3 regions of the Staphylococcus sp. SUC_1.2 genome follow, and region 2 is predicted to be linked to each of the others. Evidence: riboswitches for the same ligand, from Rfam matches in the RefSeq annotation. Region 2 holds a riboswitch; each other region holds the start of a gene.
What was found. A riboswitch is a leader RNA that binds a small molecule or an ion and turns the genes downstream of it on or off. The one in region 2 is predicted to bind lysine.
Positions count from the first base shown of each region.

Region 1: it holds a riboswitch for lysine, as region 2 does, so the genes downstream of both, NR218_RS00910 (amino acid permease) here and NR218_RS10355 (aspartate kinase) in region 2, are expected to answer to the same signal.
Region 3: it holds a riboswitch for lysine, as region 2 does, so the genes downstream of both, NR218_RS02785 (amino acid permease) here and NR218_RS10355 (aspartate kinase) in region 2, are expected to answer to the same signal.

Region 1 is NZ_JANJPM010000001.1:170,451-176,179, forward strand. Features, by position in the region: gene NR218_RS00890 (NUDIX domain-containing protein) at 1-367, opposite strand, end outside; gene rplT (50S ribosomal protein L20) at 551-907, opposite strand; gene rpmI (50S ribosomal protein L35) at 961-1,161, opposite strand; gene infC (translation initiation factor IF-3) at 1,189-1,716, opposite strand; ribosomal protein L20 leader region at 1,740-1,867, opposite strand; gene NR218_RS00910 (amino acid permease) at 1,930-3,423, opposite strand; lysine riboswitch at 3,576-3,751, opposite strand; gene thrS (threonine--tRNA ligase) at 3,800-5,729, opposite strand, start outside.
Region 2 is NZ_JANJPM010000031.1:17,380-23,108, forward strand. Features, by position in the region: gene dapD (2,3,4,5-tetrahydropyridine-2,6-dicarboxylate N-acetyltransferase) at 1-359, opposite strand, end outside; gene dapB (4-hydroxy-tetrahydrodipicolinate reductase) at 384-1,109, opposite strand; gene dapA (4-hydroxy-tetrahydrodipicolinate synthase) at 1,112-1,993, opposite strand; gene NR218_RS10350 (aspartate-semialdehyde dehydrogenase) at 1,995-2,984, opposite strand; gene NR218_RS10355 (aspartate kinase) at 3,044-4,249, opposite strand; lysine riboswitch at 4,327-4,502, opposite strand; gene NR218_RS10360 (ABC-F family ATP-binding cassette domain-containing protein) at 4,775-5,729, opposite strand, start outside.
Region 3 is NZ_JANJPM010000005.1:3,595-9,323, reverse strand. Features, by position in the region: gene thrS (threonine--tRNA ligase) at 1-1,379, shown strand, start outside; lysine riboswitch at 1,429-1,604, shown strand; gene NR218_RS02785 (amino acid permease) at 1,764-3,257, shown strand; ribosomal protein L20 leader region at 3,321-3,448, shown strand; gene infC (translation initiation factor IF-3) at 3,471-3,998, shown strand; gene rpmI (50S ribosomal protein L35) at 4,026-4,226, shown strand; gene rplT (50S ribosomal protein L20) at 4,281-4,637, shown strand; gene NR218_RS02765 (NUDIX domain-containing protein) at 4,788-5,396, shown strand; gene NR218_RS02760 (hypothetical protein) at 5,409-5,729, shown strand, end outside.

The DNA of each region.
Region 1 (5,729 bases), on a different contig from region 2:
TAAGTTCTCTTTGTGCATTCACTCTTAAAACTTCATTAATTGAATCGGCGCCAACAACATTATTCATATGTCCACCAACACCCACTGAAGACTGTCCGTGTAAGCGTTCTTCTCCGCCACCACTTAAACGTTGATATACTAAGATTTCATCATTTTCATTTTCTAAAAGACAATATGAAATAAGTTGTTTATAAGATGGATCTTCTTCCATATCTCCACGTCTTTTTACTTCATAATTTTTAAACGTATTAAATATTTCTTCACCTTGACCATCGTTTTTCGATAAGAATCCATTAAATGCATTTTTTTCATTATCAAATAATAATTCTCTTGATACGACGATGATTTGTTCATCAAATTTAGACATAGTTAACTCCTTGAAATTAATATTCTTTTTTTAATAGTTTAACAAACCAATGATTTAAATCACAATGATATTTAACTGGTTCGTTTACTTATCATAATTCTATTAAAGAATATTTGATGAATAAAAGTAAATAAAAAAAGCCAATAAGGTTTTATAGTTACCTTATTGGCTTTTAAATATGAATTATTTTAAAGCATCTTTAGCTTTTGATACTAATTCACCGAAAGCTTTATCGTCTGAAATAGCAATTTCAGAAAGCATTTTACGGTTAATGTTAATGTCAGCCTTTTTCAAGCCGTTCATTAAACGAGAATAGCTGATATCATGTTGACGTGCAGCTGCATTAATACGTGTAATCCATAATTTACGGAAATCACGTTTACGTTGACGACGGTCACGGAATGCGTATTGACCTGATTTCATCACTTGTTGTTTTGCTACTTTATATAATGTATGTTTTGAACCGAAGTAACCTTTAGCCAATTTAATCGTTTTTTTACGACGTGCTCTTGTTACTGTTCCACCTTTAACTCGTGGCATGTTAAATTCCTCCTTAAATATATCGCTTTATCATCGTTCGAAAGTAATATTAATTATTTTTTGTAAGCTAACAATTGTTTTACGCGTTTCATATCGCTTTTAGATACTAGTTTAGCTTTACGTAATTTACGTTTTTGTTTAGTATTTTTATTTGCAAATAAGTGAGATGTGAAAGCTCTAGAACGTTTTAATTGACCTGAACCAGTTCTTTTAACACGTTTAGCTGCTCCACGGTGAGTTTTCATTTTTGGCATGATTCATTTCCTCCTAATAAAAGTAAATTATTTTTCGTTTACAGGCGCTAACATAATAAACATTTGGCGCCCTTCCATTTTAGGTTTTTGTTCAACAGTGGCAATATCTTTACATTCGTCTGCAAATTTTTCTAAAACACGTTGACCAATTTCTTTGTGTGTAATTGCACGACCTCTGAAACGAATAGAAACTTTACATTTGTCACCTTTAGTTAAGAATTTACGTCCATTTTTCAACTTAGTTTGGAAATCGTGTTCCTCAATAGTTGGACTTAAACGAATTTCTTTAACATTGATAACTTTTTGTTTTTTCTTCATTTCTTTTTCTTTTTTCTGTTGTTCGAATTTATATTTACCATAATCCATAATTCTTGCAACAGGTGGTTTAGCATTTGGTGCAACAACTACTAAATCTAATTCAACTCTTTCAGCCATCTCAAGAGCTTCTCTTTTAGATTTAACACCAATTTGGTCACCATTTTGGCCAATTAAACGTAATTCTTTTGCGCGAATTTTTTCGTTAACTTGCGTTTGATTTTTTGCTATGGTTGACACCTCCCAAAATTTTACGAAATTTTCCCAAGCAAAAAGAGCGGACAATATTTGCCCGCTCTTCACTCATACACAATAATTGTGTGACATGATTAACCTGCCAACAGCTTTTTGCGTCGCTACAGGTGAGAAACGGGTGTTTCTACTTGGTTCGTTTCGTAATCAACGATACTAATCATATCAAGTTTTATTAAGCATGTCAATTGTTTTTTGAAATTAGTGATGTTTTACTTCATTCATTGAGACATCTTGGCTTAAATCAACTTCTTCAAGAGGTATTTTTTTAGTTTTATATCTTAATTTATGATAAATAAAGAATACTAAAAATACTGGAATACCCATATACGTAATAATAAATCGATTAAGATCAAAGTGCCCTGTTTTAATGAAATCCACATCTTGTCCAACAATCACAATCACACACAATATACCTGCAAATATTGGACCGAATGGGAACCATTTCGCTTTATATTTCAATTCTGATTTACGATGATGTTGAACATTAAATGCTCGTCTAAAGCGATAATGACTTACTGCAATACCTACCCAAGCAATAAAGCCTGTCATACCACTGGCAGCTACAATGTATTCATAAGCATTTCCGCTTAATTTTTGTACTAAGAAAATAACGACTACAAGTACACCAGTAGCAATCAATGATAAATATGGCACGCCGTGTTTATTCGTTTTACCAAACGAAGCGAATGCTAATTTATCTTTACTCATTGAATATAACATACGTGTTGATGCATACATCCCTGAATTACCAGCTGATAATACTGAAGTTAAAATAACTGCATTCATAAATGAAGCAGCGAATGCTAAGCCTGCATTTTTAAAGACAAGGGTAAATGGAGATGTTGCAACATCGTTATCTCCACCCATTAAAGCATTACTATTATAAGGAATTAACATACCAATAACAAAGATGGCTAAGATGTAAAATAATAATATTCTCCAAAAAACTTGTTTAATTGCTTTTGGGACAGCACGTTCTGGATTCTCAGATTCTCCAGCAGTAATACCTATTAATTCAGTACCTTGGAATGAGAAACCAGCAACTAAGAATACACCTAGGATTGAAAGTAAACTACCGCCAAGATTTCCACCTAGGATTGGCCCATCACCTTTAGTAAATGTCTCAAATCCTACAAAATGTCCACCCATAATTCCTAATATAGTTAAAATACCAATAATTATAAAAATAATTACTGTAATCACTTTTATAAGTGCAAACCAATATTCACTTTCACCATATACTCTTACAGATAAAGAGTTTAATGCGAAAATAATAACTATAAAGATACAACTCCATACCCATGCTGGTATCCCTGCCATAGGTGTCCAATACTGTATGACTTGCGCTGCAATAGTTACATCTGCCGCTACAGTAATTACCCAGTTAAACCAATAGTTCCAACCTAATGCGAATCCTAATGATGGATCTACAAATCGTGTTGCATAGGTACTAAATGAACCTGAAACAGGTAAATACGTAGCCATTTCTCCTAAAGAAGTCATTAAAAAGAATACCATAGCTCCAATAATTGCATATGCAATAAGCGCACCTAATGCACCAGCATCGTGAATAGCACCACCTGATGTCATAAATAGGCCTGTACCGATACAGCCTCCCATTGCAATCATAGAGATATGACGATCTTTTAACCCTCTCTTCATACCGCTATCTTGATTTTCAACTTTACTCATATAAGCTCCCTTTCTTAATGTAGAGGTTAGCTAAGTATTTATTTGTTATGTGAAGATAATTAACATATTTAATTTTTATAAATGATATGTAAATCAAATTACAAATTAAAAAATAGGTACATACCGTTAAGATATGCACCCATTACTTAATCTATATCGGTAGCACATCACAAACTGTGACAGTACAGTTTCTATTCGATAACTGTCCCAACAAATCATAAGTATGGTTATCATTTGTTTCGGCATCTTTACCTTTCATACTTTCAACATACGTTCCATATCAACTTCTGAAGTATTACTTTTTAAAGATGCAACCTCTAACTCATTTTTATTTAACTACTTTGTAATATACATTAAGGATATTATTTTATCAAGACTATCTACGTTTTTTTAGACGAATTTCATCTACTAAGTTCCAGATAAATTCATCTCTTTCTATTGTTTCTTGATCTTGTGAGCCATACTTACGAACATTTACTTCGTTGTTTTCAACTTCTTTATCTCCTACTACAATTTGATAAGGAATTTTTTGCATTTGTGCCTCTCGAATTTTATAGCCCATTTTTTCGTTACGATCATCAATTTCTACACGAACACCTTGAGATTTTAATTCATCTTGTAAATTTCTCGCATAGTCGTAATGTAAATCTACATTTACTGGAATAATCTCAACTTGTTTTGGAGCTAACCATGTTGGGAAAGCACCTTTAGTTTCTTCAGTTAAGAAAGCTACAAAACGTTCCATAGTTGAAACTACGCCACGATGAATAACAACAGGTCGGTGATTTTCACCATCACTACCAATATAAGAAAGATCAAATCGTTCAGGTAGTAAGAAATCAAGTTGTGCAGTTGAAAGGGTTTCTTCTTTACCCATTGCAGTTTTAACTTGAACATCTAATTTAGGACCATAGAATGCTGCTTCTCCAATAGCTTCAACATATGGTAAGCCCATTTCATCTACTGCTTCTTTAAGCATAGACTCAGCTTTATTCCACATGTCATCATCGTCCATATATTTTTCTTTATCTTCAGGATCTCTGTAACTTAATCTGAATGTGTAATCTTCAAAACCAAAGTCTTCATAAACATCTTGTATCATATGAACAACGCGTTTGAATTCATCTTTAATTTGGTCAGGACGTACAAAGATATGAGAATCATTTAAAGTCATACCTCTTACACGTTGTAAGCCTGATACTGCACCACTTGCTTCATATCTATGCATAGTACCTAATTCAGCAATACGAATTGGTAATTCACGATAAGAATGTGGTTTATTATTATAAACCATCATATGATGTGGACAGTTCATTGGACGTAATACCATTTCTTCAGTTTCATCTAATTTCATTGGTGGGAACATATCATCTCTATAGTGATCCCAATGACCTGAAGTTTTATAAAGTTCAACGTTAGCTAGAACTGGAGTATATACATGATCATATCCCATGCTTACTTCCTTATCTACAATATAACGTTCAATTTCACGGCGAATTGTTGCACCATTTGGTAACCATAGTGGAAGACCAGCACCAACAAGTTGATTATTTGTAAATAATTCTAAATCTTTACCAATACGACGATGATCACGTTCACGACGTTCCTCTAACATGTCTAAATGTGCTTTTAAATCTTTTTTATCAAAGAAAGCAGTACCATATATACGTTGTAACATTTTATTGTCGCTATCCCCACGCCAATATGCACCTGCAGTAGAAAGCAGTTTAAATTCTTTAATTTTTGAAGTTGATGGCACATGAACACCACGGCATAAATCTGTAAATTCACCTTGAGTATATAATGTTACATTCTCATCTTCAGGAATTGCATCTATTAATTCTAATTTATATGGATCATCTTTAAAGAAATCTTTTGCTTCTTCACGAGAAACCACTTTACGTTCAATTTTATAATTTTCGTTAACAATTTGTTTCATTGTTTTTTCGATTTTTTCAAAGTCATCTGATGATACTTTTTCATCCATGTCAAAGTCGTAGTAAAAACCGCCTTCAATCACTGGACCAACACCGAATTTAACATCTCCATAAATTCGTTTTAATGCTTGAGCCATTAAATGAGCAGTTGAATGACGTAATACCTCTAGAGCTTCATCACTACCAGGTGTAACAATTTCAATTGCCCCATCTTCTTCAAGTGGACGAGTTAAATCAACGAGTTGATTATTAAATTTTCCTGCTACTGCTTTTTTTCGAAGTCCAGGACTAATTGATTGTGCAATATCTTCTGTAGTAGTTCCTTTGTCAAATGATTTTGAATTGCCATCTGGAAACTTAATATTAATT
Region 2 (5,729 bases):
TTGATTGTTGCTCCCATCATCACAACGGCACCGTCTTCGATAATAGCTTGTTCACGAATGAATGAACCTGGTTCAATACGTGCATTTGTATTAGTTAAGTCTTTTAAAGGAATAGCAGAATTACGACGGTCCATTTCAATTTCTAAGTCAGTAATATATGATTGATTGGTTTCATAAAATGTTTTCCAATCATCCGCTTCACAAAATATTACTTTTGAATCATCAGATCCGAATACTTTAAATGTATTAGGAAAAGTGACGTCATTGAATTGTCCATTTACGTATACTTTTAATGGTGTTGATTTTTTAGCATCACTAATATATTGAATAATTTCTTGTGCAGATAAGTGTTGTACCATAGTTTAGAGTCTCCTTAAGTTATTTTATAAGTTGTCAAATGTATAGAAACCATTTGATTTTGTGTTTAATTTTTCAGCAGCTGTAATTGCGCCATTTGCAAAAATGTCCTTAGATTGCGCTTTATGAGAAATGGTAATTGTTTCATCTGTGCCAGCAAATAAAACATCATGTTCGCCTACAATTGTACCGCCACGAACTGAATGAATACCGACTTCATCTTTTTCACGTTTTTCAGTTCGCTCATGTCGATCGTAAACAGGCGTTACATTTTCACGTAATTCTTTAATAACATCATAAAGTTTGACGAGTGTGCCACTTGGCGCATCCACTTTTTTATTATGATGAGCTTCAGTTAACTCAATATCATAATCTTGTAAAAGGGGAACAGCTGCTTCTAGAATTTTAGTTAATGCATGGACGCCATAACTCATATTTGCACTGAAGAAAACAGGCATACGTTCGCTTAATTGTTCTAATTTTTGAATCAGTTTTTCTTTTTCACCAGTAGTAGCAATCACTAAAGGTAATTCAAACTCTTCATCTAATAAAGGTAATAATAGATTAGGATTAGAGAAGTCGATCGCTACATCGGCTTCATTTTGTGCGTCTGCAATATGATGATAAGCTTTATATGGTGAATGTTGATGTTCTTCTGGCTCAATTGTACCAACAATCTCATGACCTTTTTCTTCTGCTAATCTGGCAACGCGTTGATTCATTGTGCCATATCCAATGAGTAAAATTTTCATTTTTATTCCTCCGTTTTAAATGCTTTATAAGCATTCACTAATACATTTGCTTTTTCTTTCTCTAGTGGTAATAAAGGTAATCTTAATTCATAATTTCCAAATCCTAAATGACTTGTTAGAGCTTTAATTGGAATAGGGTTGACATCAACTGAAAGTGCATCTAACAATTGACCTATCGGTTCAAAGTCTTTCTCAATTTCTTTCCCATTTTGTTTAGCATCATAAAGTGCTTGAAATTCTTTCGGAATAACGTTAGCAATGACAGAAATTACGCCATTACCTCCACGATTATAGAATTCTACGACATTATCATCATTACCACTGTAAAAAGCAAATTCATCTTGATGAATACGTTTTTTCACTTCTTCGTAATAGTTAAAGTCATTTGTAGCATCTTTAATAGCTACAATGTAATCATTATGACTTAATGTTTCGACTGTTTCAGGATCAATTGTCATATTCGTTCTTGAAGGTACATTATATAAAACAACAGGTAACTTAACTTCATTCGCGATGGTTTCAAAATGTTTAATTAAGCCACGTTGATTCGTTTTATTATAGTAAGGTGTGATTAACATAATACCATCTACACCTAATTCTTTAGCACGTAATGAAGCTTGAATAGATTTAGCTGTATTATTTGTACCAGTTCCAGCGATAATAGCCACTTGATGATTAACTTGTTTAATCACCGCTTGAAGTACTTTTTCTTTCTCTTCTTCTGTTAAAGTAGGGCTCTCTGCTGTAGTGCCGTTTACAATAATTGCTTTAACATTATTATCAAGTAAAAATTGAACATGTCGTTCTAATGCTTTATAGTCAACTTCATTATTAGTAAATGGAGTAGCAAGCGCTACACCTACACCTTCAAAAATATGTGCCATATTATCTAGCTCCTTTTAATTTAATGACTTGTTCTAACACTTGAACTGCATTTAAAGCTGCACCTTTAAGTAGGTTATCTGAAGTACACCAAACATGGAAAGTATTATCAAGTGAGTCATCACGACGAATTCTACCTACAAACACTTCATCTTTACCTGTTGAATTAATAGCTAAAGGATATTCATTATTTTCAGGATTGTCTACTAAAACAACACGATTATCGTTTTCAAATAAATCTTTAATTTCTTGAACTGTTGCCTCTTTATCAAGAGTAACATCAATTTCTACGCTATGACTATCTTGAACAGGTACACGTGCACATGTTGCAGTCACACGTAAGTCAGGTTGTCCTAAAATTTTTCGTGTTTCATCAATCATTTTTTGCTCTTCTTTTGTATATCCATCTTCTAAAAAAACATCAATATGTGGTAAAACATTATTATAAATAGGATGTGGATAAGCTTCTGGAGCTTTACCATTCGCACCTTCAGCTAAGTCTCTCTTACCTTTAACCCCTGAACCCGAAACTGCTTGATATGTTGTATAAGCTACACGTTTTAATCCAAAAGCATCGTATAAAACTTTAAGTGGCACGACCGACTGAATTGTTGAGCAGTTAGGATTAGCAATGATACCACGTTTAAATTCTGGTTGGTTAACTTCTGGTACAATTAAATCCACATCGTTTGTCATACGCCATTGACTTGAATTATCAATAACAATTGCTCCAGCTTTTTCGAAAATAGGGGCAAATTGTTTACTTGTTCCGCCACCTGCACTCATTAGCACGTAATCAAATTTTTCACTTGCTGCTTCTTCTGTAAGTTCTTGAACTGTATATGTTTTCCCTTGAAACTCAATTTCTTTACCTGCTGATCTTGCTGATGAGAATAATACCAACTCATCAAATTGGATATGTTTACGATCAATTGTTTCTAACATTTTTGTTCCGACTAATCCTGTTGCTCCAACTACTGCTAATCTTGTCATAAAAGAATCACTCCATTTAAATATTAATTGAATTTTGAATTACTTATTTTAACTTAAGTTTAAATATCAAAAGCATCGTATAGAACTTCAACCGCTTTATTTCCATTTTCTGCATCAATAACATAAGAAATACTAATTTCAGAAGTTGTTGTTTGATAAAATGGAATATTAGAATTAATTAACGTAATAAATGCTTTTGAAGCTACACCAGACATATCACGCATTCCTGAACCAATTAACGAAATTTTGACGTAAGCTTCATTAATTTTATAATCTAAAGCATCAAATGTTGTAGAAAGTTCCTCTAAGATACTTGAAATTTGTTGTACATCACTATCTTTAATAGAAAAAGATAGTTGTAAACCTTCAACATTTACGATTTGAGAAATCATATCCACATTAACTGAACCTTCATCTAAAGCAGTAAATAATTGAGTTAGAAGGCGATTATCTGGAAGAGGGTAACTAATTGTTACATGCATCATATGTGTATCTAATGCAACTCCAGTTACGGCTTTTTTTTCTAATATTTCTGTTCTTGGCATAATCCATGTTCCTTTCACATTTGATAACGTTCTACCTAAATACAAGGGGATATCATAATTTTTAGCAAGTTCTACACTTCTTGTTTCTAACACACCGGCACCTAAAGCGCTCATTTCCATCATTTCTTCATAAGACACATAATCTAAACGTTTTGCCTCACTCAAAATTCTTGGATCAGTAGCATAAACGCCATCAACATCAGTGTAAATTTCACAAGGGATTTGATTACTAGCTGCTAATGCAACAGCAGTCGTATCTGAACCACCACGACCAAGCGTAGTTAACTCTAATTCGTCGTTCACTCCTTGGAAACCTGCTACAACTAAAACATCCTTGTCTTTAAATTCCTTGTTAAATGTTTCAGGATTAATTTCTGCAATTCGACTTTTTAAATGATGACCTACTGTTTTGATACCTGCTTGATATCCAGTCATAGCTCTAGCACTTACGCCAATATCATTTAATACCATCGACAAATAAGAAACTGTTTGTTGTTCACCAGTTGTTAATAATAGAGCAAGTTCTTCATCTTTTGGTGTTGTTGTAAGATGGGAAACATTTTCCATTAATTGATCTGTTGTTTTGCCCATAGCACTTACGACAACAATAAGTTGTTCACCGTCATCTACACGGCGTTTAAGCATTTCTGCAATATTTTTTATCTTTGTAAAATCGGCGACAGATGAACCACCGAACTTCAAAACACGTCGTTTCAAGATTTTACCTCCTAGAATTTAGGGGCACACGTCATAAAAAAGAGCAAGTTCGGAATGTGCGAACTTGCTCGTAATTTATATACAAGTGATGCACTCCATTATTAAATAATAATGACAAACTCTCAGCTCTTAACCACAAAGTCCAACGAACGCTTACTGCGGTTGCAATTCGTTTCGGCATCGCACCCTTTCTATATTAGCCGTGGCAGACAGTATTCTAATATATACTAATGATTGATGCGCCTCATCAATTTCTTATTCAATTACTATGTTTTTAATTATACATAAGCACCTTTTAACTGTAAACCGATTTTTGTGATTTTTTGAAATAAACTGAAAATTATTAAAGTAATATTACTGTTAAAGAAAAGAGATAGTAATAATAAGTAATTTGTGTAAATAATAACAATAATTCGAAAATAATAGTATTTTATAAAAAAACTGTCGATAAAGTTCGTTATTTATCGACAGTTTTATGCATAGTTTAAATTTTAAAAATAGAAGATACCTTATTAAAATCCTGTTATTTTATTTTTGTAACACACCAATTTCTTTTAGATATTCTTCATATGGCAATTCTTTAGATAAACTACCTGGTTGGTTCAAGTCAATCACACGATTAGCGATTGTATTAATAAATTCAAAATCATATGAAGTAAAGATAATTGATCCTTTGAATGAAGCTAATCCATCATTAACAGCTGTAATGCTTTCTAAATCAAGATGATTCGTTGGCTCATCAAGTAGTAAAACATTGGCACTTGAAAGCATCATTTTACTTAACATACAACGTACTTTCTCTCCACCTGATAATACACTTGCTTTTTTCTTAACTTCTTCACCGCTAAATAACATACGTCCTAAGAAGCCACGTAAAAATGTTTCAGTTTGTTCATCTTCAGGAGCATATTGACGTAACCATTCAACTAAATTCATATCTACGCCTTCGAAGAAATCAGAATTATCTTTAGGGAAATAGCTTAATGAAGTTGTCACTCCCCATTTAAATGAACCTTCATCTGGTTCCATTTCACCAGCAAGTATTTTTAATAGGGTAGTTTTAGCAATTTCACTATCGCCAATTAAAATAGCTTTATCATTTGGATTCATAGTGAATGAAATGTTATCTAAAACTTTTTCACCATCAATTGTTTTTGAGATACCATCAACTACTAATAAATCGTTACCAATTTCTCTTTCTGGGGTGAATTTCACATAAGGATAACGTCTTGAAGATGGTTGAATATCATCAAGTTCAATTTTCTCTAATTGCTTCTTACGACTAGTTGCTTGTTTTGATTTTGACGCATTCGCAGAGAAACGAGCAATGAAGTCTTGTAATTCTTTAATTTTTTCTTCTTTTTTCTTATTTTGTTCTTGAGCCATTTTTTGAGCAAGTTGACTTGATTGATACCAAAAATCATAGTTACCAACATAGACTTTGATTTTGCCAAAATCTAAATCTGCAATATGTGTACATACA
Region 3 (5,729 bases), on a different contig from region 2:
CTTCAACTTCAAAAATCAAAGAATTTAAATTACTTTCAACTGCCGGTGCATATTGGCGTGGTGACAGCAATAACAAAATGTTACAGCGTATTTATGGTACAGCATTCTTTGATAAAAAAGATTTGAAAGCACATTTAGAGATGCTTGAAGAGCGTCGTGAGCGTGATCACCGTCGAATTGGTAAAGATTTAGAGCTATTCACTAATAATCAATTAGTAGGTGCAGGTCTTCCATTATGGTTGCCTAATGGTGCTACAATTCGTAGAGAAATTGAACGTTATATAGTTGATAAAGAGGTAAGTATGGGTTATGACCACGTATATACTCCAGTGTTAGCAAATGTTGAGTTATACAAAACTTCTGGACACTGGGATCATTATAGAGATGATATGTTCCCACCAATGAAATTAGATGAAACAGAAGAAATGGTATTACGACCTATGAATTGTCCACATCATATGATGGTCTATAATAATCGTCCTCATTCTTATCGTGAACTACCTATCCGTATTGCAGAATTAGGAACTATGCACAGATATGAAGCTAGTGGTGCTGTATCAGGATTACAACGTGTACGTGGAATGACATTAAACGATTCACACATATTTGTTAGACCTGATCAAATTAAAGATGAATTTAAACGTGTTGTTAACATGATTCAAGAAGTATATAGTGACTTTGGCTTTGAAGATTACACATTCAGATTAAGTTACAGAGATCCAGAAGATAAAGAGAAGTATATGGATGATGATGAAATGTGGAACAAAGCTGAAACTATGTTAAAAGAAGCAGTCGATGAAATGGGATTACCATATGTTGAAGCAATTGGTGAAGCGGCATTCTATGGTCCAAAACTAGATGTTCAAGTTAAGACTGCTATGGGTAAAGAAGAAACTTTATCAACTGCTCAAATTGATTTCTTATTGCCAGAACGTTTTGAACTAACATACATCGGTAGCGATGGTGAAAATCATCGTCCAGTAGTTATTCATCGTGGCGTAGTTTCAACTATGGAACGATTTGTAGCGTTCTTAACTGAAGAAACTAAGGGTGCATTCCCAACTTGGTTAGCACCTAAACAAGTTGAAATAATACCTGTTAATGTTGACTTACATTATGACTATGCTAGAAATTTACAAGATGAATTAAAATCACAAGGTGTACGTGTAGAAATTGATGACCGTAATGAAAAAATGGGGTACAAAATTCGTGAAGCACAAATGCAAAAAATACCTTATCAAATAGTTGTTGGTGATAAAGAAGTTGAAAACAATCAAGTCAATGTACGTAAATACGGCTCTCAAGATCAAGAAACAGTTGAAAAAGATGAATTTATTTGGAATTTAGTAGATGAAATTCGTTTGAAAAAACATAGATAGTATTGATAAAAATGATAGCTTAATGTATATTACTATATAGTTAATTAAAAAAAGAGTTAGAGGTTGCGTCTTTAATTAGTAACACTTCAGAAGTTATTAAGGAACGTATGTTGAAAGTGTGGAAGGTAAAGATGCCGAAATGAATGATACCCTTAATTATCATTTGTTGGGACAGTTATCGAATAGAAACTGTACTGTCACAATTTGTGATGTGCTACCGACATAGATTAAGCAGATGGTTGCATATCTAAAGGTATGCAACCATTTTTTTATGCTTTAAAGAATTATAAACTATTTGGAAGTATAATTTGAATGCGTTCATAATCATCGCATAACACAACAAAACTATTTTAGTTAGCCTCTACTGTAAGAAAGGGAGCTTCTATGAAAAAAGTCGAAAATCAAGATGATGGAATCAAAAGAGGACTGAAGGACCGCCATATTTCTATGATAGCAATGGGTGGTTGTATCGGTACCGGATTATTTATGACCTCTGGGGGAGCAATACACGATGCAGGGGCATTAGGTGCTTTAATTGCATATGCGATTATTGGAGCTATGGTATTCTTCCTCATGACATCTTTAGGTGAAATGGCAACGTATTTACCAGTGCCTGGTTCATTTAGTACTTACGCAACACGTTTTGTAGATCCATCTTTAGGATTTGCGCTAGGTTGGAACTATTGGTTTAACTGGGTTATTACAGTTGCAGCAGATGTAACCATTGCTGCACAAGTCATTCAATATTGGACACCTATGGCTGGTATTCCAGCATGGGTTTGGAGTTGTATATTCTTAGTTATTATATTCGCACTAAACTCTTTATCTGTTAGAGTTTATGGTGAAAGTGAATATTGGTTCGCTTTAATCAAAGTTGTAACAGTCATTATCTTTATCATTATTGGTCTTTTAACGATACTAGGTATTATGGGTGGAGAATTTGTAGGTTTCGAGACATTTACGAAAGGTGACGGACCAATTCTAGGTGGTAACTTAGGTGGAAGTTTATTATCAATTCTAGGCGTCTTCCTAGTTGCTGGATTCTCATTCCAAGGTACAGAGTTAATTGGTATTACAGCTGGAGAATCTGAAAATCCAGAACGCGCTGTACCTAAAGCTATTAAACAAGTATTCTGGAGAATATTATTATTCTACATATTAGCAATATTTGTTATAGGTATGTTAATCCCTTACGATAGTAATGCATTGATGGGTGGCGATGATAATATTGCTACTTCTCCATTTACACTCGTGTTTAAAAATGCTGGGTTAGCTTTTGCGGCATCATTTATGAATGCAGTTATTTTAACATCAGTTTTATCAGCAGGTAATTCAGGTATGTATGCATCAACACGAATGTTATATTCTATGAGTAAAGATAAATTAGCTTTCCATTCATTTGGTAAAACGAATAAATATGGTGTGCCATACTTATCTTTATTTGCGACAGCGATTTTAGTTGTTATTATTTTCTTAGTGCAAAAACTAAGTGGTGACGCATATGAATATATTGTTGCTGCAAGTGGTATGACAGGCTTTATCGCATGGGTAGGTATTGCAATTAGTCACTACAGATTTAGAAGAGCTTTCGAAAAACAACATCATAGTAAAAGGGAGTTGAAGTATAAAGCTAAATGGTTCCCATTCGGTCCTATATTCGCAGGCTTGCTCTGTGTGATTGTCATAATCGGGCAAGATGTTGATTTTATTAAAACAGGTCATTTCGATTTAAATCGCTTCATTATCACATATATGGGAATCCCAGTTTTCTTAGTATTCTTTATTTATCATAAATTGAGATATAAAACGAAGATAATTCCATTAGATAAAGTAGATTTAAGACAAGATGTTTCAATGGATGAAGTAAAACATCACTAATATTAAAATAATTGTTGACTTATATGATATACACTGATATGATAATTAACGTTGAATACGAAACGTACCAAGTAGAAACACCCGTTTCTCACCTGTAGCGACGCATCAAGCAGTTGGCAGGTTAATCATGTCACACATTATATGTGTATGAGAGAAGAGCGGGCATTCTATGCTCGCTCTTTTTGCTTGGAAAATTTCGTAAAATTTTGGGAGGTGTCAACCATAGCAAAAGATCAAACGCAAGTTAACGAAAAGATTCGCGCTAAAGAATTACGTTTAATTGGCCAAAATGGTGACCAAATTGGTGTTAAATCAAAACGAGAAGCAATAGAAATGGCTGAACATGTTGAATTAGATTTAGTAGTTGTAGCACCAAATGCTAAACCACCTGTTGCAAGAATTATGGATTATGGTAAATACAAATTCGAACAGCAGAAAAAAGAAAAAGAAATGAAAAAGAAACAAAAAGTTATCAATGTTAAAGAAATACGCCTAAGTCCAACTATTGAGGAACATGATTTCCAAACTAAGTTGAAAAATGGTCGTAAATTCTTATCTAAAGGCGATAAATGTAAAGTTTCTATTCGTTTCAGAGGTCGTGCAATCACTCATAAGGAAATTGGTCAGCGCGTATTAGAAAAATTCGCTGACGAATGTAAAGATATTGCCACTGTTGAACAGAAACCTAAAATGGAAGGGCGTCAAATGTTTATCATGTTAGCGCCTATTAACGAAAAATAATTCACTATTATTAGGAGGAAATGAATCATGCCAAAAATGAAAACTCACCGTGGAGCAGCTAAACGTGTTAAAAGAACTGGTTCAGGTCAATTAAAACGTTCAAGAGCTTTCACATCACACTTATTTGCAAATAAAAACACTAAACAAAAACGTAAATTACGTAAAGCTAAATTAGTTTCTAAAAGCGATATGAAACGAGTAAAACAATTATTAGCTTATAAAAAATAATTGTAATTGATAAATGTACGATAATTAATTGTTATATCTAAGGAGGAATTTAATATGCCACGAGTTAAAGGTGGAACAGTAACAAGAGCACGTCGTAAAAAAACGATTAAATTAGCTAAAGGTTACTTCGGTGCTAAACACACATTATATAAAGTAGCAAAACAACAAGTAATGAAATCAGGTCAATACGCTTTCCGTGACCGTCGTCAACGTAAACGTGATTTCCGTAAATTATGGATTACACGTATTAACGCAGCTGCACGTCAACATGACATGAGCTATTCAAGATTAATGAACGGCTTGAAAAAAGCTGACATCAATATTAACCGTAAAATGCTTTCTGAAGTTGCTATTTCAGATGAAAAAGCTTTCGCAGAGTTAGTTTCAAAAGCTAAAGAAGCTTTAAAATAATTGATTTATAAAAGATGACTTTGAAGTCATCTTTTTTTGTTTTCAAATAATTAAGAATTGAAATTATAAATCGTTAATGCACCTTTATTTGTTCTTTGGTGATCGAGTTTGATAAAATGCTAATTAAGAAATTATTGTAAGGAGAACACTATGTCTAAATATGATGAGCAAATTATAGTTGTACCAAGAGATATCCTTTTTGAACAAGAGTCAAATGCTTTTAACGGCTTTTTAACTAAAAATGATCCACAAGGTGAAGCGATATTTAATACTTTTTCTAATTATGAAGTTAAAAGACGTGGAGATATGGAAGAAGATCCTTCATATAAACAATTAATATCATATTGTCTTTTAGAAAATGAGAAAAATGAAATATTAGTATACAAAAGATTAAGTGGTGGTGGAGAGTCACGTTTACATGGTCAATCTTCTATCGGTGTAGGTGGACACATGAATGATGTGATTGGCGCAAATTCTGTAAATGAAGTTTTAAGGGTAAATGCTCAAAGAGAGCTAGAAGAAGAAGTCGGTTTATTAGAATCTAATTCTCAGAATTTGGAATATATAGGTTTTATAAATGATGATACAAACGATGTGGGTAAAGTACATATAGGTGTAGTTTTTAAAATTAAAGTTAACTCAAATGATATTGAAGTACGTGAAACAGATACATTAAAAATTCAATGGTTAGAAAAAGAGCGTATTGATAATTATGATGAATTTGAAACATGGAGTGCATTAATTTTAAAAGATTTATAGGAGGGATACAACATGTCAGACATCATCCCTTTTCCAAAACTACAACAAAAATTGTATAAAGATATTAAATCATCTCATAACAGTCAACATTACGAAACAGTATATCAATTAATTGAAGATTATGAAGCACAATTTGAACTAGATGAGACATTAGCCTTAATTAAATGTGATATGTTATATCATTTGAATTCGTTTTTGGAGTTAAGAGAAGAAGCTATTGTACTTTTAAAAAGAGGCATTCAAGCGTATGATGAGTTAATGTTATATTATATCAAGGCGTTAAATGGCTTAGGTCAGTATTATGAGTCTGTAAATGTTATCAATCAAATTATA